Regions from separate parts of the Cellulosimicrobium sp. TH-20 genome, predicted to be linked through region 2. Evidence: predicted binding sites of a transcription regulator. Region 2 holds the regulator's gene; the other holds the start of a gene.
The links. Region 2 encodes Rex, which represses fermentation and respiration genes when NADH is low (regulators of the CRP and FNR family bind a similar motif). Its sites were predicted from a motif close to CTTGTGAANNNNTTCACAAG; they were not measured.

Region 1 (10,787 bases), 1.7 Mb from region 2:
CGGGGTAGGCGTCCTCCGACGCGTTGAGGTTGTGGTTGTAGGCGTAGGCGCCCGCGTCGCGCAGGCGCTCGGCCTGGCCGTCGGACAGCAGCCCGAGGCACGCGCAGACCTCGACGCCGGGGTGCTCCTCGACGATCTGGGAGACGACCCCGCAGACGCGGGTCACGTCGCGCTCCGTGGGGCCGCGCCCGCTCGCCACGAGGCACACGCGCGACGCCCCGGCGTCGATGCCCGCGCGCGCCGCACCGAGCGCCTCGGGCGCCCGGAGCCACGTGTACCGCAGGATCTCCGCCGCGGACCCGAGGCGTTGGGAGCAGTACGTGCAGTCCTCGGGGCACAGCCCGGACTTGAGGTTGACGAGGTAGGCGAGCTGCACGCGCCGGCCGAACCACCGGCGTCGGACCCGGGCGGCGGCCGCGACGACGTCCAGGAGGTCGTCGTCGTCGGTCGCGAGGACGGCGAGGAGGCTGTCCGCAGAGGGCACCGCCTCGCGCGTCGTGGCGGTGACGAGGTCGTCGAGCAGTGCGGCGAGGTCCTGGTCCATGGGTCGATCGTGGCGACGCGCACCGCGCGGGCCCGTGCACGATCTCTCCAGCGTCCGGCCGCACGGACGGGAGAGCCCGACGACGCGTTGGTGACGGCCCACAGCACCGGTGCGGCGGGACCGTCGCTCTCCCCCAGGTGCAGGCCGCACCACGCCCGCCGCCGCGGCTCATCCGCGACATACCTAGCGGTAGGTATGGTCGCCCGCTAGGCTGCGGACCATGCCGTCCGACACGCGACCCGAGTCACGCGCGGAGGCGCCCGGCTCGAACCGGGACCGCCTCGTCGCCGCCGCGCAAGAACTGTTCTGGGCCCAGGGCGTCGGCGCGACGAGCCCCCGCCAGGTCCTCGCCGCGAGCGGCGTCGGGCAGGGCAGCCTCTACCACCACTTCCCCACGAAGCACGACCTCGCCGCCGCGGCCGTGCACGCCACGACGACCGCGGGCCTCGACGCCGCGCGCCGCGACCTGGGCGCGCAGGGCTCCGCCGTCGAGCGCCTCGTCCGCTATCTCGAACGCCCGCGGCCCGCGCTCGCCGGCTGCAAGGTCGGGCGCCTCGTGAGCGACCAGGCCGTCATGGACGACGCCGCGCTCGCCGCTGAGGTGCGCGCCTACTTCCGCGGGCTCGTCGACCTGGCCGCCGCCGTCCTCGTCGAGGGCGGGCTGCCCGACGACGCGGCGCGCGACCGCGCGCACGCCGCCGTCGCCGTCGTGCAGGGCGGGTACGTCCTCGCGCGCGCCCTCGACGACCCAGACGCGATGTCCGCCGCCGCGCGGGGCTTCGTCGCCCTGCTCGACCCGCTCCCGACCACCTCGGAGGACGCATGACCGACGCCGACCGCCCGTCCCTGCGCGAGCGCCTGCGCGCCCTGCCCGTCTTCGGCCCCGACCTCCCCGGTCTCGACGTCGACGCCGCACCCGACGACCCGGGCACGCTCTTCGTCCGCTGGCTCGACGACGCGATCGACGCCGGGCTGCCCGCACCGCACGCCGCCACCCTCTCGACCGCCGACGCGAGTGGCCGCGTGGACGCGCGGACGCTCATCCTCAAGGACGTCGACGGCGACGGGTGGGTCTTCGCGACGCGCGCCGACTCCCCCAAGGGCGTCGCGCTCGCGCAGAACCCGAACGCCGCCCTGACGTTCTTCTGGCGCGAGCACGGTCGGCAGGTCCGCGTGCGGGGACCCGTCGTGCCGCTGGACGCCGAGACGTCCGCCGCCGACTTCCTGGACCGGTCCGACTTCTCCCGCGCGACCGCCCTCGCCGGGTCGCAGAGCGCCCCGCTCGCGTCCCGCGCCGCCTACCGCGAGGCGTGGGACGCCGCCCTCGACCGCGTACGGGCGGAGCCCGGGCTCGTCCTCGACGCCTGGACCGCGTACGCGCTCGAGCCGACGAGCGTGGAGTTCTGGGCGTCGTCGGGCGCGGGCCAGACCCGCCTGCGCTACACCGCGGCGTCCGGCGCGCCGACCACCTGGACGAAGGAGCTGCTGTGGCCCTGACCGACGCCCCCGCCCTCACCCCGCCCGACGTCGAGGAGGTCCGGCGCGACGCGCGCGCCGCCCTCGACGCGGTGACCGACGCGGCGCGCGGGCTCGACGCCGCCAGGCTCGACGCGCCGTCGGCACTGCCCGGGTGGTCGCGCAGCCACGTGCTCGCGCACGTCACCGCCATCGGCGAGGCCATGGCGCGCCAGGCCGAGTTCGCCGCGCGCGGCGAGCTCGTCGAGGTGTACGACGGCGGCGCGGCCGGGCGCGAGGACGGCATCCGGACGGGCGCGCTGCGCTCGGTCGCGCAGCACGTCGCGGCGCTCCACGCGCTGGCCGACCGCCTCGACGCCGCGTGGCCCGCCGCCGGGTCCGCCGGGTGGTCCGCGCCGGTGACGTACCGCGACGGCACGGTCGCGGACGCGCTCGTGGCCTGGTGGCGCGAGGTGCGGATCCACGCGGTCGACCTCGACGCGGGCGTCGGCCTCGACTCCTGGCCTCCCGCGCTCGGGCTGCACCTCCTCGACTTCCTCGGGGTCCGGCTCGCGGACGACGTCGTGGTCGAGCTCGACGGGGAACCAGGAGACCTCGTCGTGGGCGCCGGCGGCGTCCACGTCGGGCGGGGCGTTCTCCGCGTCGGACCGGGCGCCCTTCGCGTCGGACCGGGCGGCCTCCGCGTCGGACCGGGCGGCCTCCGCGTGGCTGCCGGACCTGAGCCCGCGGCCGAAGCCGAACCCACGCCCGGGGCCGCAGCCACGCCCGGCCGGGGTGCCGTCGTCGTCCACGGCCGCCTCACCGACGTCGCCGCCTGGCTCGCGGGCCGCACCCCCGGCGCCGAGCCCACCGCCCGCCTCGCGGGTGAGCCCGTGAGCCTTCCCGAGATCGGCCCGTGGCCGTCCCCGTACTCCCCGCCGCAGGAGAACCCCACCCCCGCGAGGTAGAGCCCCGGTCGGCCCAGGTAGAGCCCAGGTCCGCCCAGGTAGAGGCATGGTCGGCTCGTGCACGCGGACCACGGCTCTACCCCGCGAGACCACGGCTCTACCTCGGGAGACCACGGCTCTACCTCGCAGGAGGACGGCTCGGGACCCGTGCTCTCCCTCGCGAGATCGTGGTGCGACCCGGGCGAACGCGGCCGGATCGCGCGGTACGCGACGTCCGACCTGCCCGGCTCGGGACCGAGGTCCCGCGAAAGTGTGACGCACGCCCGTGACGCACCGCACAGTTAGTGCACTCTTTCACAAGCGTAGGATCGACATGTGTCGAGTCGAGCGAGCAACCCCGCAAGCAGCGCAGACCAGATCGACGTAGCCCTCATCGGCGGTGGCATCATGAGCGCCACGCTCGGGGCACTCCTGAAGGTCTTGGAGCCCACCTGGACGGTGCGCATCTACGAGCGCCTGGACGCCGTGGCGCAGGAGTCGTCGAACCCGTGGAACAACGCCGGGACGGGTCACGCCGCCCTGTGCGAGCTGAACTACACGCCGGAGAAGCCGGACGGCTCGATCGACATCACCAAGGCGGTGAAGATCAACGAGCAGTTCGAGGTGTCGCGCGAGTTCTGGCACCACCTGCTCACGACGGGCGCGCTGCCGCAGCCCGCGAGCTTCATCTCCCGCACCCCCCACATGACCTTCGTGCGCGGCGCGGGGAACGTCGACTACCTGCGTCGCCGCTTCGAGACGCTGCGCCGCCACCCGCTGTTCAGCGAGCTCGAGTTCACGGACGACCCGGCGGTCATCGCCGAGTGGGCCCCGCTCCTGGTCGCCGAGCGCGACGGCGACGAGCCGGTCGCGGCCACGCGCGCGACGAGCGGGACGGACGTCGACTTCGGCGCCCTCACCGAGCAGCTCGTCGACTACCTCGTCTCGGAGGGCACGCAGCTCTACCTCGAGCACGAGGTGAAGAACCTCAGGAAGACGAAGGACGGCCGCTGGCGCCTGACGGTCAAGGACCGCTCGTGGAACGCCCCGAAGCGCCGCTCGACCGTCGAGGCCCGGTTCGTGTTCGTCGGCGCCGGCGGCGGCGCGCTGCCGCTGCTCCAGGCGGCCGGCGTCCCGGAGGCGAAGGGCTACGGCGGCTTCCCGATCAGCGGTGAGTTCCTCCGCACGGACGACCCGGAGCTCGTGGCCCAGCACCAGGCGAAGGTCTACGGCAAGGCCGACGTCGGCTCGCCGCCCATGTCGGTCCCGCACCTGGACACGCGCGTCGTCGACGGCAAGACGTACCTGATGTTCGGCCCCTACGCCGGGTTCAGCCCCAAGTACCTCAAGAAGGGCAAGTACCTCGGGCTCTTCACGTCGCTGCGCCTGCACAACCTCGGCTCTATGGTCGGCGCGGGCCTGAAGAACCTCGACCTCACCCAGTACCTGGTGGGCCAGCTCCTCGCGAGCCCGGAGACCAAGTTCACCGCGCTCCAGGGCTTCATGCCCACCGCGCACCCCAAGCACTGGGAGACCATCACCGCAGGCCAGCGCGTCCAGGTGATCAAGAAGGACAAGGACGGCAAGGGCGTCCTCGAGTTCGGCACCGAGGTCATCGCGGCGTCCGACGGCTCGATCGCCGGCCTGCTCGGCGCCTCGCCGGGCGCCTCGACGGCCGTTCCCGCGATGATCGACCTGCTCGAGCGCTGCTTCCCCGCCCGCTTCACCAAGTGGCGCCCGGAGCTCGCGACGATGATCCCGAGCCTCGGCCACGCCCCGTGGGAGGCGCACGAGCTCGAGGGCCTCGACCAGCTCACGGGCGACGCGGACGTCGACGCGGTCGGCTCGCGCGCCTGACCCGAGCGACACCGCTCCCCCGCGAACGGCCCGGACCTCCACGAGGTCCGGGCCGTTCGTGCGTCCGGAGACGCCGCACGCGGTCGAGCGGCGCGTGGCCGGGCGGCTCCGCACGCAAGGGCTCAGCGCGCGAGCGGCGTGGCCGGGCGGCTCCGCACGCGAGGGCTCAGTGCGCGAGCGGCGTGCCCCGGGTCCCCGGCCGCCGCGGCGCGACGGGCGCGTTCGCCCCGGGGCGCCCGCCCGGCACGGCAGGAGCGGCGCGCACGCCGTCGCGCACGGCCGGGTTCGGCACGACGCGCCGCAGCACGAGCTCGGCCGCGACCTCGTGCGGGTCGACGACGGCGCCCGGCTCGACCGGGCGCGACGCCGCGGCGCGCAGGTCGGCGTCCAGGCGCTGCGCGTCACGGTCCCAGCGCTCGCCGTGCACCGACCGGTCCCCGCGCGCGTCCCACGCGGCGCCGTCGGGCCACGCGCCGTCGGACCCGGCGGGGAACCACGGACGGGCCGGGTCCTCGCGCCGGACCGCGAGGGCCGCGACCGTCGGGCCGACGACGAGGAGAAGAACCACCACACCCCAGAAGATGTCCATGGCTCCACCCTCCCGGGGCAGGAGCCGCGCCACGAGTGGCAGCACTGACACCTCTCGACAAGATCCTGCCAGCGGCGTAGCGTGCCGAGCATGGTGCGATCCGTCGCGGCCGTCGTGTGCGACGGCCTGGCCCCGTTCGAGTTCGGCGTCGTGTGCGAGGTCTTCGGCCTCGACCGCAGCGACGACGGCGTCCCGTCGTTCGACTTCCGCGTGTGCGGCCCGGTCGCGGGCCGTGCCGTCCGCACGTCGGTGGGCGCGCACGTCGTGCCCGACCACGACCTCTCCGCGACGGACGACGCGGACCTGGTCGTCGTGCCGGCGATCCGCATCGGGACCGACTACCCGCCCGAGGTGCTCGACGCCGTCCGCCGCGCGTCCGACCGCGGCGCCCTGCTGCTCAGCGTGTGCTCGGGCGTGTTCGTGCTCGCGGCCGCGGGCGTCATCGAGGGGCGGCGGGTGACGACGCACTGGATGCACGCCGACGAGCTGCGCCGTCGCTACCCGAGCCTCGACATCGACCCCGACGTGCTCTTCGTCGACGACGGCAACCTCATCACGAGCGCCGGCACGGCGGCGGGCATCGACGCGTGCCTGCACCTCGTGCGCCGCGAGCTCGGGGCGCGGGTGGCGAACACGATCGCCCGGCGCATGGTCGTGCCGCCCCAGCGCGACGGCGGGCAGCGCCAGTTCATCGAGCGCCCGGTGCCCGAGTGCGAGGAGGACTCGTTCGGGGAGCTGCTGGAGTGGATGACCGACCACCTCGACGAGCCGCTCACCGTGCGCGACCTCGCCCGCCGGGCCCACACCTCCGAGCGCACGTTCGCGCGCGCTTTCGTCGCGCAGACCGGCACGACCCCGCTCGCGTGGCTGACGTCGCAACGCGTCGCGCACGCGCAGTCGCTGCTCGAGGAGTCCTCGCTGGACCTGGAGGAGGTCGCGCGCCGCAGCGGTTTCGGGTCGGCCGCGCTCCTGCGGCACCACTTCCGGCGGGCGGTCGGGATCACGCCGACGGAGTACCGGCAGACCTTCCGGTTCGCCGCCTGACCCCTCCGGGCGAGGTGTCGCTCCTTCGCGACTCCTTCACCCGGCCCCCTCGCGCGCGCAACCTACGGTCCCGTAGGGTGGGGCCATCTGCACGACGAGCACCTGCTCACCTCCGCGGCTGGGAAGTCGACACCGACACCCCTGCGAGGACACATGACCTCTGCCGCAGTGCGCCCGGGCTTCCGGGCCACCCGCCCTCGGACCGACGAGCCCGGCGCCGTCACCAGTACCTACAGCTCACTGTCGCGCACGGTGCGCGACGCGGGCCTGCTCCACCGCACGCACGCCTACTACCTGTGGACCCTCGGGGTCCTCACGCTCGCGCTCGGCGGCGCGGTCGCCGGGTTCGTGCTCCTGGGCGACTCGTGGTTCCAGCTTCTCATCGCCGGGGCGCTCGGCCTGATCCTCACCCAGTTCGCGTTCGTCGCGCACGAGGCCTCGCACCGGCAGGTGTTCGCGTCCGGCCCGGCGAACGACCGCCTCGGGAAGGTGCTGGCCAACGGCGTCGTCGGCATCAGCCACTCGTGGTGGATGAACAAGCACACGCGCCACCACGCGAACCCGAACCGCCGCGGCAAGGACCCGGACATCGCTCCCGACGTCGTCGTGTTCCTCGAGGAGGACGCGGAGGTCGCGAAGGGCTTCCGGGCGGTCATCAACCGCTACCAGGGCTGGCTGTTCTTCCCGCTCCTCACGCTCGAGGGCGTGAACCTGCACGTGCAGGCGTTCCGCTCGCTCCTCGCCGGCGGCCGCGCGCGCGGCGACGTCCGCACGCGCGTCATCGAGATCGTCACCATCACGCTGCGCCTGTCGCTCTACGTCGGCGCGGTCGTCTGGTTCCTGCCGCTCGGCCTCGCGGCCGCCTTCCTGGGCGTCCAGCTCGCCGTCTTCGGCGTCTACATGGGGGCGTCGTTCGCCCCCAACCACAAGGGCATGGCGATCATCCCCGCCGACAGCAAGATCGACTTCCTGTCCAAGCAGGTCCTCACCTCGCGGAACATCCGCGGCGGCTGGTGGATGAACATCCTCATGGGCGGGCTCAACTTCCAGATCGAGCACCACCTGTTCCCGAGCATGCCGCGCCCGCACCTCGCGCGGGCCCGCGAGATCGTGCGCGAGCACTGCGCGCACCTCGGCCTGCCGTACACGGAGACGAGCCTCGTGCAGTCCTACGCGATCGTCGTCCGGTACCTCAACCGCGTGGGGCTCTCGGCGCGCGACCCGTTCGACTGCCCGATGTTCCGCCAGCTCCGCCGGGTCTGACCGACCCCCCTGCTGCACGACGACCCGCTGCACGACGACCCGCTGCACGACGCCCCGCGCCCGACGGCGCGCGCGGGGCACGTCAGGCGGACGCCGCGTGCCCGTGGCGCCAGTACCCGACGAAGTCGACGTGCGCCTTCGGCACGCCCCGGTCGTTGACCAGGTGGCGGCGCACGCCCGTCGCGAGCGCCGACTCCCCGACCGCGTACGCGTAGACGGGGCCGGCGGGCAGGTCGGCCGACCGTACGGCGTCGAGCGCGAGGTGGCCCGGCTGCAGGTCGAGGCCGCCGCCGCCCGCCGGCCGCGCGCCGTCGCGCGCCAGCCAGCGCAGCTCGACGCCCGCGGGCACGCGGAATTCCTGGGCGTCCGCCGCCTCGGGGACCTCGACCACCGCGAGGCCGCGCGCGTCGTCGGGCAGGGACTCGCAGATCCCCGCGACGGCGGGCAGCCCGGTCTCGTCGGCGACGAGGAGCGTCCAGTCGTGCGGGACGCGCGGGTGGTAGCCGATCCCCTGGTCGAGCAGGCCCACGCGGTCCCCCGGCTCGGCGGACAGCGCGAACGAGGACGCGGGCCCCGCGTCGCCGTGCACGACGAAGTCCACGTCCAGCTCGCGCAGGTCCGGGCGCACGGCCCGCACGGTGTAGTTCCGCACCCACGGCCGGCGCGCCTTGGGCGTGGCGAGGTACTGGACGTACCAGAGGCCCGACGCGCGGGTCGGCAGCCGCAGCGCGTCCTGGTCCTCGCGTGGGAGGAAGAGCCGGAACCACTGGTCGAACCCCAGCGGGGTGAAGAGGTCCAGCTCGTCTCCCCCGAGCGTGACCCGCACGACGTTGGGACTGACCCGCTCGCGCCCGACGACGCTCAGCGTGACGACGTGCGCGTCCTGGGGCTTGACGGTCTTGACGGACACCGGCTGCTCCTCGTGCGACGCCCGGCTCCCCGGGCGGAACGGCGGCCCCGCGAGCGCGTCGACCACGAGAGAGGTTAGCCTCACCTCACGCCCTCGTCGATGTGCTGGATCCCACACTCTGCCCGCGGCCGCCTCGCCCGAGGCACCCGACGCCTCCTGGCATGCTCGGGACGTGGAGATCCCCGTCGTCTGGTCCGTGGTCCTGCTCGTCACGGCTGCCTGGAACCTGCTCATCTGGCCGCGCTTCCTCCAGCGCGTCGCCAAGGACCCCCGCTCGCGCGACGCCGACGGCCGCGCGACGCGCTTCCTCACCGTGCACGTCGTGCTCATCGCCGTCTCGCTCGTGCTCGCCCTCGCCGTCGGGGTGCTGGGCGTCCTCACGCTCGTCTGAGCCGGGCCGTCGCGCGGCCCGGCCCGACGCCCCACCCCGCGCCCGAGCGCGGCCCGGACTAGCGACGTCGGACGAGGTTCGCGAGCGGTAAGTGCCGCGGCACCCACCGCGCGAGGGCGGCCGCCGAGCCGGCGCCGAGCGCCGCCGTCGCCCAGACGCCCGCGGCGAGCGACCCCAGCGCCGCACCGGCCGACAGCACGAGCGGGCCGAGCGCGTCGCCGGTGTCCTGGAACAGGCGCCACACGCTGAGGAAGGTCGGGCGCACGTCCGCGGGCGCGACGTCGGCACCGAGCGTCATGACGATGCCCGAGCCCATGCCGTTCCCGACCCCGAGCACCGCCGCGACGACCGCGAGCGCGGGGGCGGTGTGCGCGAGCGGCAGCACCGCGAGACCGACGGCCATCGTGAGCATGGACGGCACGGCGACCCACAGGCGCCCGAACCGGTCCATGACCTTGCCCGCCGGGTAGAAGAGCAGCATGTCGAGCGCGCCGGAGACGCCGAAGATCAGCGACGTCACCTCGGCGTCCAGCCCCAGGTGCTCGCCCCACAGGGGGATGACGGTCTGCCGGGCCCCGCGGACGGCGCTGACCAGGAGGATCGCCACGCCGAGCGTCGCGAACAGGTGGCGGTGGTCGCGCGCCACGCGGGCGATGCCGACCCGCGGCACGGCCCGCGCTCCGCGCAGTCGCACACGCCCGGCCTCCGCGGGGTCCGGCCGCACGACGGCGAGCACCACCACCGCGGTGAGGGCGGCGCCCGTCCCGAGCCAGTAGGCGCCGCGCACGTCGGTCGCGGCGATGACCGCCGCGCCCGCGAACGGGCCGAGGAACAGCCCGATCCGGTGCACGCCCGCGAGCGTCGACAGGACGCGCGCCCGGCGCAGCGGGGGCGTGATCTCGGTGAGGTACGCCTGGCGGGCGAGGTTGAAGACGGCGGTCGACGCACCGAGCGCGAGGACCCCCGCCGCGAGGCCCCACAGGGTGGGGGTGAGCGCGATCGTCGCGAAGGCGACCGCCGCGACGCCTCCGGCGAGCAGCATGGCCGCACGGTCGCCGAGGCGCTGGGCGAGCGCTCCGGCGGGCAGGTCGAAGAGGATCTTGCCGATCGGCACGAGCGCGGCCACGAGCCCCGCGACCGTGAGGCTCGCGCCCCGGCCCGTGGCCGTGACCGCGACGACCGGCAGCATGGCCCCCACGCCGATCTCGAGGACGAGCGTGGGGAGGAACGCGCCGAGGACGACGCTGCGCAGCGGGAAGAGCGGTGCGTCGGTGCCCGCGGGGGCGGTCACCGGGCCTCCGCCACGGCCTCGACAGCAGGGCTCGGCACCGCGACACCCGTACGCGACGCCGCGGCGCCCGTCCGGGCGACCTCGACGCCGCGGCACGCGGGGGCGTCGGCGAGGAGCTCCAGGAGCTGCGGCGCGGCCGAGGCGCCGCGGTCCCAGCGCCCCGTGACGACGGAGACGACCCAGCTCGGCGCACCGCCCTCCGGCAGCGCGAGCGTCACGAGACGCTCGGCCTCCGGCTTGCCCGCGACGTGGCGCGGCACGAGCGCGATGCCGAGCCCGCGGTCGACGAGCTCGAGGAGCGTGTGCACGTCGTTGACGGAGCACCGCACGCGCCGGTGGACGCCGTGCGCGGCGCACGTCGCGTCGTTGACCGGCCGCGCGCCCCACGAGGGGTCGAAGTCGACGAACTCCTGGCCCGAGAGGTCGGACCACTCGACCCGACCCCTCCCGGCGAGCGGGTGCTCCGGCGCGCACACGAGCACGAGCGGCTCGCTGC
Region 2 (10,787 bases):
CAGCTTCTCGCCGAGGTCGAGGGGCCCGAGGGTCCGCTGGTTCCCCCACTCGACGGCCGCGAAGAGCACCGTGCCTACGACGACGAGCGCCGCGCTCGTGGTGAGGGTGAGCTTGGTGTGCAGGCTCCACTTGGAGGCGCGGCGGCGGTTGCGCATGACGTTGAGGATGACGGGGAAGCCGAGGGACCCGATGAACACGCCGAGGATGATCGGCAGGCACAGCATCCAGTCGCCGACGTACGGCGCGAGACCGTGCTCCGTCGGGATGAACCCCGCGTTGTTGAAGGCGGAGATGCCGTAGAAGATGCCGTGCCACGCGGCCTCGCCGAACGTCTCCTCCAGCACGACGAACCGCGGCAGCAGGAGCAGCGCGATGAGGAGCTCGAGCGAGGTTGACGTGATGATGACGACCCGCACGAGCGAGCCGACCTCGCCGAGCCGCGTCGTCTTCGTCTCCGACGCGGTGAGGAGCTTCTGCGTGAGGCCGATGCGCCGGGACACGGCCATGCCGAGGATCGACGCGAGCGTCATGACGCCGAGGCCGCCGATCTTGATGCCGAGCAGGATGACGACCTGCCCGTACCCCGACCAGTAGGTCCCCGTGGGGACCACGACGAGACCGGTGACGCACACGGCGGACGTGGCGGTGAAGAACGCGTCGACGAACGGCGCGGACCGGCCGTTCGCCGTCGCCCAGGGCGCCATGAGCAGGGCGGTGAAGACGGCGATGACGGCGGCGAACACGGTGACGGCGAGGCGGGCGGGGGACTGCCGGGCGAGGCGGTCGACGATCTCCCGCCCCCGGAACAGGCGCCCGGTCATGCTCGTCGGCATGGAGCCTCCCTCACCACTCGCGCCACTCTGCCACGGGCCCGGTGGCCCGTCATGTCGCCGCTCCGGCGCCGGGACATCATGCCCGGTCGCGGGCCCGGACGCCGCACCGGGGCTCGTGGAGACCCGGCGGAACGCCCGGACCGGCGGCCCTGCGTGGTCCGGCGCGCGGTCGGTGGGGCGGGGGCGCGCCGTCGGGCGTTACCGTGAGCCATGCCCACGACCGACCCGACGTCGTCGCCCGCCCCGACCGGGGCGGCTGCGGCGCCCGGAGCCTGCGTCGTGTGGAGCCCCGAGCTCCTCGGCTACGACTTCGGTCCCGGCCACCCCATGGCGCCGGCCCGGCTCGACCTGACGATGGGGCTCGTGCGCGCCCTCGGCCTGCTCGACGACGACGCGGACCTGCGGGTCGTGCGGCCCGAGCCCGCGCCCGACGACGTGCTCGAGCTCGTGCACGAGCCCGCGTACGTCGCGGCGGTGCGCGCGGCGTCGGAGCACGGCACGCCCGACCCGGCCCGCGGCCTCGGCACCGAGGACGACCCGGTCTTCCGCGGGATGCACGAGGCCGCCGCGCGGATCGTCGCGGGCTCGTACGAGGCGGCGGGCGAGATCGCGGCGGGTCGCACCCGGCACGCGGTGAACGTCGCGGGCGGCATGCACCACGCGAAGGCGGGCGCGGCGTCGGGCTTCTGCGTCTACAACGACGCGGCCGTCGCGATCCGGCGCCTGCTCGACGACGGCGTCGAGCGCGTCGCGTACGTCGACCTCGACGCCCACCACGGCGACGGCGTCGAGGAGGCGTTCTGGGACGACCCGCGCGTCCTCACCGTCTCCGTCCACCAGAGCGGCGCGACGCTCTTCCCCGGGACGGGCCACCCGACCGACCTCGGGGGCCCCGGCGCCGAGGGGACGGCGGTCAACGTCGCGCTCCCGCGCCGCACCGACGGCGCCCGCTGGCTGCGCGCGGTCGACGCCGTCGTGCCGCCCGTGCTGCGCGCGTTCCGTCCCGAGGTGCTCGTCACCCAGCACGGGTGCGACGCGCACGGCGAGGACCCGTTGTCCGACCTCGACGTGTCCGTCGACGCGCAGCGCACGGCCGCCACCTGGATGCACGGGCTCGCGCACGAGCTGACCGACGGGCGGTGGCTCGCGCTCGGCGGGGGCGGGTACGCGATCGCGCGCGTCGTGCCGCTCGTGTGGTCGGCCGTCGTGGGGGAGGTCGTGCACCGGCCCGTCACCGCGGGCGTGCCCCTGCCCGCGGAGTGGCGCGAGCGCGTGGCGGAGGTCGCCGGGTTCGACGCGCCGCTCGCGTTCGGGCCCGAGGTCGAGGTCCGGCGGTGGAGCAGCGGGTACGACCCGGACGACGACGTCGACCGCGCCGTCGCGGCCACGCGCCGGGCCGTCTTCCCGCTGCTGGGCCTCGACGCGCACTTCGACTGAGACGCCCCGCGACCGGTCGCGTACCGGGGCACGGGCGCGAGCGGGTAGGCTAGGGGGCGGATTTCTCTCGTGTTGGTCGGCTTGCGGCGCCCTCGTGGTCGCCGGGGCCCCGATCAACCGTGGACCACCCGCGGCCGGTCGACCGGTCGCCGACCGACACGCCGCTCGAGCATTGCGAGGACCGTATGGGCTCCGTCATCAAGAAGCGCCGCAAGCGCATGGCCAAGAAGAAGCACCGCAAGCTGCTTCGCAAGACGCGTCACCAGCGTCGCAACAAGAAGTGACGTCGCGCGCGTCCTGACGCGCCGACCCGTCGTCGAGCCCGGTCCCTCCCGAGGGACCGGGCTCGACGCGTCTCCGGGCGCGGCCCGGGCGGGGTCAGAGGCGGGCGATGCGCCGGTCGACGGCGCGGCGCACCGAGCGCAGGACGAGCGCGGCGGCCCAGGCGGCGCCGGCCCAGCTCGCGGTGCGGACGCTGCTGCGGGCGACGCGGCGGCGGCGCCCGCGGAACTCGCGGATGGGCCAGCCGACGTCCTGCGCGTGGCGGCGCAGGCGGGCGTCCGGGTTGATGGGGCACGGGTGCCCCACGGCCTCCATCATCGTGACGTCGTTGAGCGAGTCGCCGTACGCGTACGACGCCTCGAGGTCGATGTCCTCGCGCTCGGCGAGCGCCCGCACCCCGGCAGCCTTCGCGCGGCCGTGCATCATGTCGCCGACGAGCCGTCCCGTGTAGAAGCCGTCCTCGTGCTCCGCGACGGTGCCGAGTGCGCCCGTCGTCCCGAGCCGGCGCGCGATGAGCTCGCCGATCTCGACGGGGGTCGCGGAGACGAGCCACACCTGGTGCCCGGCGGCGAGGTGCTCGTCGAGCAGGCGGCGCGTGCCGGGGTAGATGCGCAGCGACAGGACGGTGTCGTAGACCTCCTCGCCGATCGCGGTGACCTCGGCGACGGAGCGCCCCGCGATGAGCGCGAGCGCGCGCGACCGGATGCGGTCGATCTGCTGCTTGTTCTCGCCGAACACGAGGTACCGGGCCTGGTGCACGGCGAAGCGCACGATGTCGAGCGTCGAGAAGAACTCGCGCTGGTACAGGGCGCGCGCGAGGTGGAACGACGAGGCGCCGCGGATGATCGTGTTGTCGACGTCGAAGAACGCGGCGGTGCGGTGCGGCGGCCCGGGCGCGCGCGCGGGCGCCTCCTCGGGGAGCGTCGGCCGGGAGGTCGGGTCGGGGCCCGGGCCGGGAGACGTCGCCATGCCTCCACTCTAGGCGGTCGGCCTGCCGGGGCCTCGTACCCTGGGAGGCGTGAGCACCTCCGACGCCCCCGCCCCCGTCCTGCTGTTCGGCCGCGCGGGCTGTCACCTGTGCGACGACGCGCGGACGGTCGTCGAGGCCGTGTGCGCCGAGGCGGGCGTCGCGTGGGCGGAGGTCGACCTGGACGCGCCGGGCACGGACCCGGCCCTGCGCGAGCAGTACGGCGAGTACGTGCCGGTCGTCACGGTCGGCGGGGTGCAGCAGGGGTTCTGGCGCGTGGACGCGCGCCGGCTGGCGCGTGCGGTGGCCCGGATTTCGGCGCCGCGCGCGGACCTGGGATGATTCCTCCCGTGGAGCGTGACCGTCGACGAGGACGGTCCCTGGACGACGGAGTGACGGTGGCTGAGCAGGTAGTCGGTGAGGTGACGGCGCCGGGGATCCCGAGCGCGACGGTGGCGCGGCTCCCGTCCTACCTGCGCGCGCTGCGGGACCTCGTGGCGCGGGGCGTCGGGACGACGTCGTCGGTCGAGCTCGCGGAGCTGTCCGGCGTGGGCCCGGCCCAGCTGCGCAAGGACCTGTCGTTCCTCGGCTCGTTCGGCACGCGCGGCGTGGGCTACGACGTCGACTCGCTCGCGCAGTACATCACCGAGGCCCTGGGCCTCGTCGACGAGCACCGCATCGCGATCGTCGGGATCGGCAACCTGGGGCACGCGCTCGCGAACTACTCGGGCTACGAGCAGCGCGGCTTCCACGTGGCGGCGCTCCTCGACGCGTCGCCGGACGTCGTCGGGACGCGGGCCGCGGGCCTCGTCGTCGAGCACGTCGACGCGCTCGAGGAGGTCGTGGAGCGCGAGAAGGTGTCGATCGTCGTCCTCGCGACGCCCGCGGCGCACGCGCAGGCGGTCGCGGACCGCGTGGTCGCGGCGGGGGTGCGCGAGATCCTCAACTTCGCGCCGCGTGCGCTCCAGGTCCCGGCGGACGTCGACGTGCGCGGCGTCGACGTCGGCAGCGAGCTGCAGATCCTCGCGTTCCACTCGCAGGCCCGCGCCCTCGCGGCGTCGCAGGAGCGCTGAGCGGCCCCGGCGTCCGGACCCGGGGACGACGAAGGGCCGCGTGCCGGTGCACGCGGCCCCTCGGGGCGGCTCCCCTGCCGGAGGGTGCCGGTCTCGCCCGGGACGTGCCCGGGACGACGGTCAGGCCTGCTTGATGGCCGAGACGTCGAGCGCGATCTTGATCTTGTCGCCGACGAGCACCCCGCCGGTCTCGAGCGCGGCGTTCCAGGTGAGGCCGAACTCCTTGCGCGAGATCTCGGTGGTCGCCTCGAAGCCGGCGCGCGGGTTGCCGAACGGGTCGGTCGCGGTGCCCGCGAACTCCGTCTCGAGCTCGACCGGCTTGGTGACGCCGTTGATCGTCAGGTCGCCGGCCACGACGTAGTCGTCGCCGTCGCCCGTGATGCGCGTCGACGTGAACGTCCACGTCGGCTTGTTCTCCGCGTCCCAGAAGTCGGCGCTGCGCAGGTGGTTGTCGCGGTTCTCGTCGCCCGTGCTCACGGACGCGGCGTCGAGCTGGGCGGTCACGGACGTCGACTCGAGGTCGTCGCCGACGGTGATCGTGCCGTCGGTGATCGCGAGGGTGCCGCGGACCTTCGAGATCCCGGCGTGGCGGACGGTGAACGACGCCTGCGAGTGCGACGCGTCGAGGGCGTAGGTACCGGTCGTGAGGCCGGCGGGCAGCGACGAGGCCATGGGTGCTCCTGCGGGTGGTCGGGGTCCGGGCGGACCAAGTGGTTGAACGTTCAACTTCGGAACGAGCGTATCAACAGCACCCCTCGGTCCGTCTATTCCCGTGGGGTGGAACAATGTTCGCGACGCCCCCACGCCCCCGACCGCCCCCGCACCGCCGAGGACCCATGACCCGCAACGACGTCGACACCCCGACGGCGAGCACCGTCCGCACCCCCGCAGCCCCCGCCGCCGAGCCGCGCTGGCTCGACGCGGAGCAGCAGCGCCTGTGGCGCGCGTACCTCGACGGGACCGTGCGCTTCATCGAGGCGCTCGGCCGGGACCACGAGGAACGGTCCGAGGTGTCGCTCAACGAGTACGAGCTGCTCGTGCGTCTCTCCGAGAGCCCCGACCACACCCTGCGCATGTCGGCGCTCGCGGACGGGCTCGCCCGCTCGCGCAGCCGCGTGACGCACACCGTCGCGCGCATGGAGGCGCGCGGACTGGTCCGGCGCTCCGCGAGCTCGGGCGACCGTCGGGGCGTGAACTGCGCGATGACGAGCGAGGGCTACCGCGTGCTCGTCGCGTCGGCGCCCGCCCACGTGGCGGCCGTGCGCCGGTACCTGGTCGACGTGCTCACGCCGGAGCAGTTCCGGGCGCTGGGCGAGGCGATGGCGGCCGTCGCGGAGGCGTGCAAGGCCGACCGCGACGCCTGACCACCCGTCCCGGCCCGTCGCACCGGCTCGCGGTGGCGTGCGCTCGCCCCGAGTGCGGGACACTGGTGGGCATGGTCTCCACCATCGTCCACCTCCTGCGCCACGGCGAGGTCCACAACCCCGACGGCGTCCTCTACGGCCGGATCCCCGGCTACCACCTCTCCGAGCGCGGCCACGAGATGGCCCGCCGCGTCGCCGCGCACCTCGCGGGCGAGCCCGGGCCCGACGGCACGTCGCGCCCCCGCGCCGACCTCACGGTCGTCGTGGCCTCGCCGCTGCAGCGCGCGCAGGAGACCGCGACGCCTGCCGCCGAGGCGTTCGGGCTCGAGCTGGGCACGGACGAGCGGCTCATCGAGGCCGCGAACCACTTCGAGGGCAAGACCTTCGGCGTCGGGGACGGCTCGCTGCGGCACCCGCAGCACTGGCCCTACCTGTGGAACCCGTTCCGCCCCTCGTGGGGCGAGCCGTACGTGGAGCAGGTCGCGCGCATGCGGGCCGCCGTCGCCGACGCGCGGGACAAGGCGGCCGGGCACGAGGCGCTGCTCGTCAGCCACCAGCTCCCGGTGTGGCTCACGCGCCTGAGCTTCGAGAACCGCCGGCTCTGGCACGACCCGCGCAAGCGCGAGTGCTCGCTCGCGTCGCTCACGTCGCTGCACTTCGAGGACGACCGCCTGGTCGGCCTCCACTACACCGAGCCGGTCGCGGACCTCCTCCCGGGCGCGGCGACCGTCTCCGGGGCGTGACGTCGGTCATGTCCAGCGCTGTCGCCACGGCCGTCGCGTCCGAACTGCACGGTTCGGGCGTGGCGGAGGTCACGTCTCTCAGGTCCCGTTCAGGAAGCGCGGGCAGGGTGCGTCCCGTGATGCCGTCGTGACCGCCGACTCGCGCGCGCGTGCCGCGCGCCCCCTCTCCGTCGAGGCGCGGGCCGCTGCCCTGCCGTCGCGTCGGCGACCCGTGCGCCGTGCGCTGACGGGCGCCGTCGTGCTCGCCGCGGCCCTCGGTCTCGCGGCGTGCGCGCAGGACTCCGGCGCCTCGACCGACGTCGTGGGGCAGGGCTTCGTCTCGGGCGACGGGTCGGTCCGCACGTGGGACGCCGACGAGCGCGGCGACGTCGTCGCGCTCACGGGCACGGACTACGAGGGCGAGCAGGTCGACACGAGCGCGTGGCTCGGGGACGTCGTCGTGCTCAACACCTGGTACGCGGCGTGCGCGCCGTGCCGGGCCGAGGCGCCCGACCTCGTGGCGCTCGCCAACGACCGCGCCGACGACGGCGTGCAGGTGCTCGGGATCAACACGACCGACGAGGCGGGCGCCGCCCAGGCGTTCCAGCGCCGGTTCGACGTCCCCTACCCGTCGATCGACGACCGTTCCGGCGAGGTCGTCGCGGCGCTCTCGGGCACCGTCCCGCTCCAGGCCGTGCCGTCCACCGTCGTGCTCGACCGCGAGGGCCGCGTCGCGGCGCGCGTCATCGGGCTCGTCGAGGGCTCGACGCTCACCGCCCTGGTCGACGACGTCCTCGCCGAGGGCTGACCGTGCCCGTCCTCACGCCCCTCGCCGCCGCGGTCCCCGCGGCCGCCGCGTCGAGCATCGGCGACACCTTCGCGACGACCGTGTGGAGCGGCTCGATGCTGCTCGCGGTGCCCGTCGCGGTCATCGCGGGCCTCGTCTCGTTCGCGTCCCCGTGCGTGCTGCCGCTCGTGCCGGGGTACGTCGGCTACGTCTCGGGCATGGCCGCGGCCACCACCGGCAGCGGGGGCAAGGCGTCCGGGGGCACGACGACGGCCACCCGGGTCGCGGCACCGAGCCGGGGCCGCGTGCTCGCGGGGGTCGGGCTGTTCGTCGCCGGGTTCACGCTCGTGTTCGTGGCGCTCATGTTCGCGGCGGGCGCGATCGGCGTGCACCTGGTCCGCTGGGAGGACGTCATCACGCGCGTGCTCGGCGTGGTCGTCATCCTCATGGGCTTCGCGTTCCTCGGCTCCCTGCCCTTCCTCCAGCGCGAGCGGCGCCTGCACGTGAGCCCGCAGGCCGGGCTGTGGGGGGCGCCCCTGCTCGGCATCGTGTTCGGCCTCGGCTGGACCCCGTGCCTCGGCCCGACGCTCGTTGCCGTCCAGGCGCTGTCGCTCAGCGAGGCGTCGGCGGGGCGCGGCGCGATCCTCGGCGTCGCGTACTGCCTCGGGCTGGGCGTGCCCTTCCTCCTCATCGCGCTGGGGCTGCAGAGCTCGCAGCGCATGCTCGGGTTCCTGCGCCGGCACCGTCTCGCGATCATGCGGATCGGCGGCGGGCTGCTGGTGCTCATCGGTCTGGCGCTGGTCACGGGCCTGTGGACGACGTGGACGACGTCGCTGCAGGGCTGGATCGGCGGATACGTGACGGTGGTGTGAGATGAGCCGGCGGACCGGGGAGCCCGGGAACAGCGAGCAGGCCGAGCAGGCCGAGAAGGCCGAGAAGGCCGGCACGACCGTGCGGACGGGCTACCGCCCCGAGGGCATCGACGACGCGTTCTCCGCGGGCGACGGCCCGGGGGAGCGGACGCCGTCGGGCGGGAAGGGCGGCGCGGGAGGCGACGGCGGCCCGGCGCTCCCGTCGCTCGGGTGGCGCGGTGCGCTGCGCTGGACGTGGCGCCAGCTCACGAGCATGCGCGTCGCGCTCATGCTCCTCATGCTGCTCGCGGTCGCCGCGGTGCCCGGCTCGGTCCTGCCGCAGCGCCCGCAGGACCCGGCGGCGGTGCTGCGCTACCTCCAGGAGAACCCCACCACGGGGGAGTGGCTCGACCGTCTCGGCTTCTTCGACGTCTACGCGTCGGTGTGGTTCTCGGCGATCTACATCCTGCTGTTCGTCTCGCTCGTCGGGTGCATCCTGCCGCGGACGAAGGCGCACCTGCAGGCGCTGCGCTCCCGCCCGCCGCGCACGCCCCGCCGCTTCGACCGGTTCCCCGCGCAGGGCCGCGCCGTCACGGACGCGACGCCCGACGAGGTCGTCGAGGCGGCGAGCACGCACCTGCGCGGACGCCTGTCCTGGCTCCCGACCTTCCGCGTCGACACCGGCGCCGAGGACGCGACGCCCGCCCGCGGACGCGCCGCCGCCCGGCCCGCCGCGCGGACGGTCTCCGCGGAGCGCGGGTACCTGCGCGAGACCGGGAACCTGCTGTTCCACCTGTCCCTCGTCGGGCTGCTCGTCGCGGTCGCGACCGGCCAGCTCCTGCACTACCGCGGCCAGGCCATCGTCACCGAGGGCCGCGGGTTCGCGAACGCGGTCGTCGACTACGACACGTTCGAGAACGGCGCCTGGTTCCGCCCGTCGTCGCTCGTCCCGTTCTCCATGACGCTCGACGCGTTCGAGTCGGAGTTCGCGGCCGACGCCGCCGCGTTCGCCCAGTCGCGCGACTTCACGGCGTTCGTCACGGTGCGCGACCCCGACGGCGCCCATCACGAGGAGACCATCAAGGTCAACCACCCGCTCACCGCGGGCGGCGCGAAGATCTACCTCCAGGGCAACGGGTTCGCGCCCGAGGTGACGGTGCGCGACGCCGACGGCGAGACCGCGTTCTCGGGCCGCGTGCCGTTCCTCCCGGAGGACACGATGTACACGTCGCGCGGCGTCATCAAGGTGCCCGACGTCTCGGACGGCCTCGACCAGATCGGCCTCGTCGGGTACTTCCTGCCGACGGCCGAGATCAGCGAGGACGGCGAGACGGCGGCCTCGATCTACCCGCAGCCCATCAACCCGCTCCTCGTGCTCGAGGTGTACCGGGGCGACCTGGGCCTCGACGAGGGCCTGCCCCAGAACGTCTACCGCCTCGACACCGACGACCTCACGCCGTCGGTCGACGAGGACGGCGAGCGCGTGAAGATCCTCGTCGCGCCCGGCGAGACCGTCGACCTCCCCGACGGGCTCGGCACCATCACGTTCGACTCCCTGCCGCGCTACGTGGCCCTCGACCTGCGGCACGACCCGTCGCTGACGTGGGTGCTCGTCTTCTCGCTCGGCGCCCTGCTGGGCCTCGCCGTCTCCCTCTTCACGCCCCGCCGCCGCGTCTGGGTGCGCGCGTGGCGCGAGGAGGTGCCCGGCACGGGCGACGACGACGCCCCGCGCGAGCGGACCGTCGTCGCCGTCGCGGGGCTCGCCCGGGGCGACGACGCCGGGCTGCAGGGCGAGGTCGACTCGCTTCTCGCCGCGCTCCCGGGCGTGGCACCATCGGACGAGGGCGACCTCACCTCGTCGCCGGGGCGTGCCCCGGCGGACGGCACCCGCCCCACCGGGCGTCCCGCACAGGACCCGACCTCGCGCGACCGCGCACGAAAGGCTGACCGATGACCCTCGCCGAGCTGAGCCAGGACCTCGTCTGGGCCGCAGCGACCGCGCTGACCGTCGCGCTCGTCGCGTTCGCGATCGACCTCGCGCGCCTCGCGGGCCGCGCGGACCTCGAGCGTGCCGACGCCCGGGCCGGGGCGCGCGAGCGCTCCGCGGACCGCGCCGAGGTGCTCACCGCCGCGGGTGCCTCGTCGGCCTCCCCGTACGGGCCCGGCACGACGGACGCCGCCGACGCGGACCCGGCGGACGCCGCGCCGCCGTCGCGCAAGGCCGCGAACATCGGCGTCTCGCTGACGTGGCTCGGTACCGCGCTGCTGCTCGTCGCGATCGTCACGCGCGGGGTCGCGGCCGGGCGCACCCCCTGGGCCAACATGTACGAGTTCACGCTCGTGGGCACGTTCGTCGCGCTCGCGGCGTTCCTCGCCGTCTCCCTCAAGCGCGACGTGCGCTTCCTGGGCTCGTTCGTCACGGGGCTGTCGGTCCTGTTCCTCGTGCTCGCCCAGAACGCGTTCTTCGTCG

Region 1: mqo (malate dehydrogenase (quinone)) is a predicted target of Rex. The motif match lies at 3,249-3,268, and genes of this name have one in related genera.

Annotation. Positions count from the first base shown of each region.
Region 1 covers NZ_CP020857.1:2,379,268-2,390,054, reverse strand. The annotation lists gene bioB (biotin synthase BioB) at 1-544, opposite strand, end outside; gene B8281_RS10515 (TetR/AcrR family transcriptional regulator) at 765-1,370, shown strand; gene B8281_RS10510 (pyridoxal 5'-phosphate synthase) at 1,367-2,041, shown strand; gene B8281_RS10505 (maleylpyruvate isomerase family mycothiol-dependent enzyme) at 2,032-2,967, shown strand; gene mqo (malate dehydrogenase (quinone)) at 3,283-4,803, shown strand; gene B8281_RS10495 (hypothetical protein) at 4,970-5,392, opposite strand; gene B8281_RS10490 (helix-turn-helix domain-containing protein) at 5,483-6,436, shown strand; gene B8281_RS10485 (acyl-CoA desaturase) at 6,590-7,699, shown strand; gene B8281_RS10480 (siderophore-interacting protein) at 7,782-8,609, opposite strand; gene B8281_RS10475 (SCO4848 family membrane protein) at 8,782-9,000, shown strand; gene B8281_RS10470 (MFS transporter) at 9,059-10,291, opposite strand; gene B8281_RS10465 (LysR family transcriptional regulator) at 10,288-10,787, opposite strand, start outside.
Region 2 covers NZ_CP020857.1:4,072,216-4,083,002, reverse strand. The annotation lists gene B8281_RS18250 (TrkH family potassium uptake protein) at 1-834, opposite strand, end outside; gene B8281_RS18245 (acetoin utilization protein AcuC) at 1,045-2,271, shown strand; gene B8281_RS18240 (30S ribosomal protein bS22) at 2,457-2,555, shown strand; gene B8281_RS18235 (HAD family phosphatase) at 2,650-3,522, opposite strand; gene B8281_RS18230 (glutaredoxin family protein) at 3,572-3,862, shown strand; gene B8281_RS18225 (redox-sensing transcriptional repressor Rex) at 3,919-4,593, shown strand; gene B8281_RS18220 (YceI family protein) at 4,714-5,265, opposite strand; gene B8281_RS18215 (MarR family winged helix-turn-helix transcriptional regulator) at 5,430-5,957, shown strand; gene B8281_RS18210 (histidine phosphatase family protein) at 6,029-6,700, shown strand; gene B8281_RS18205 (TlpA disulfide reductase family protein) at 6,912-7,487, shown strand; gene B8281_RS18200 (cytochrome c biogenesis CcdA family protein) at 7,544-8,338, shown strand; gene B8281_RS18195 (cytochrome c biogenesis protein ResB) at 8,340-10,271, shown strand; gene ccsB (c-type cytochrome biogenesis protein CcsB) at 10,268-10,787, shown strand, end outside.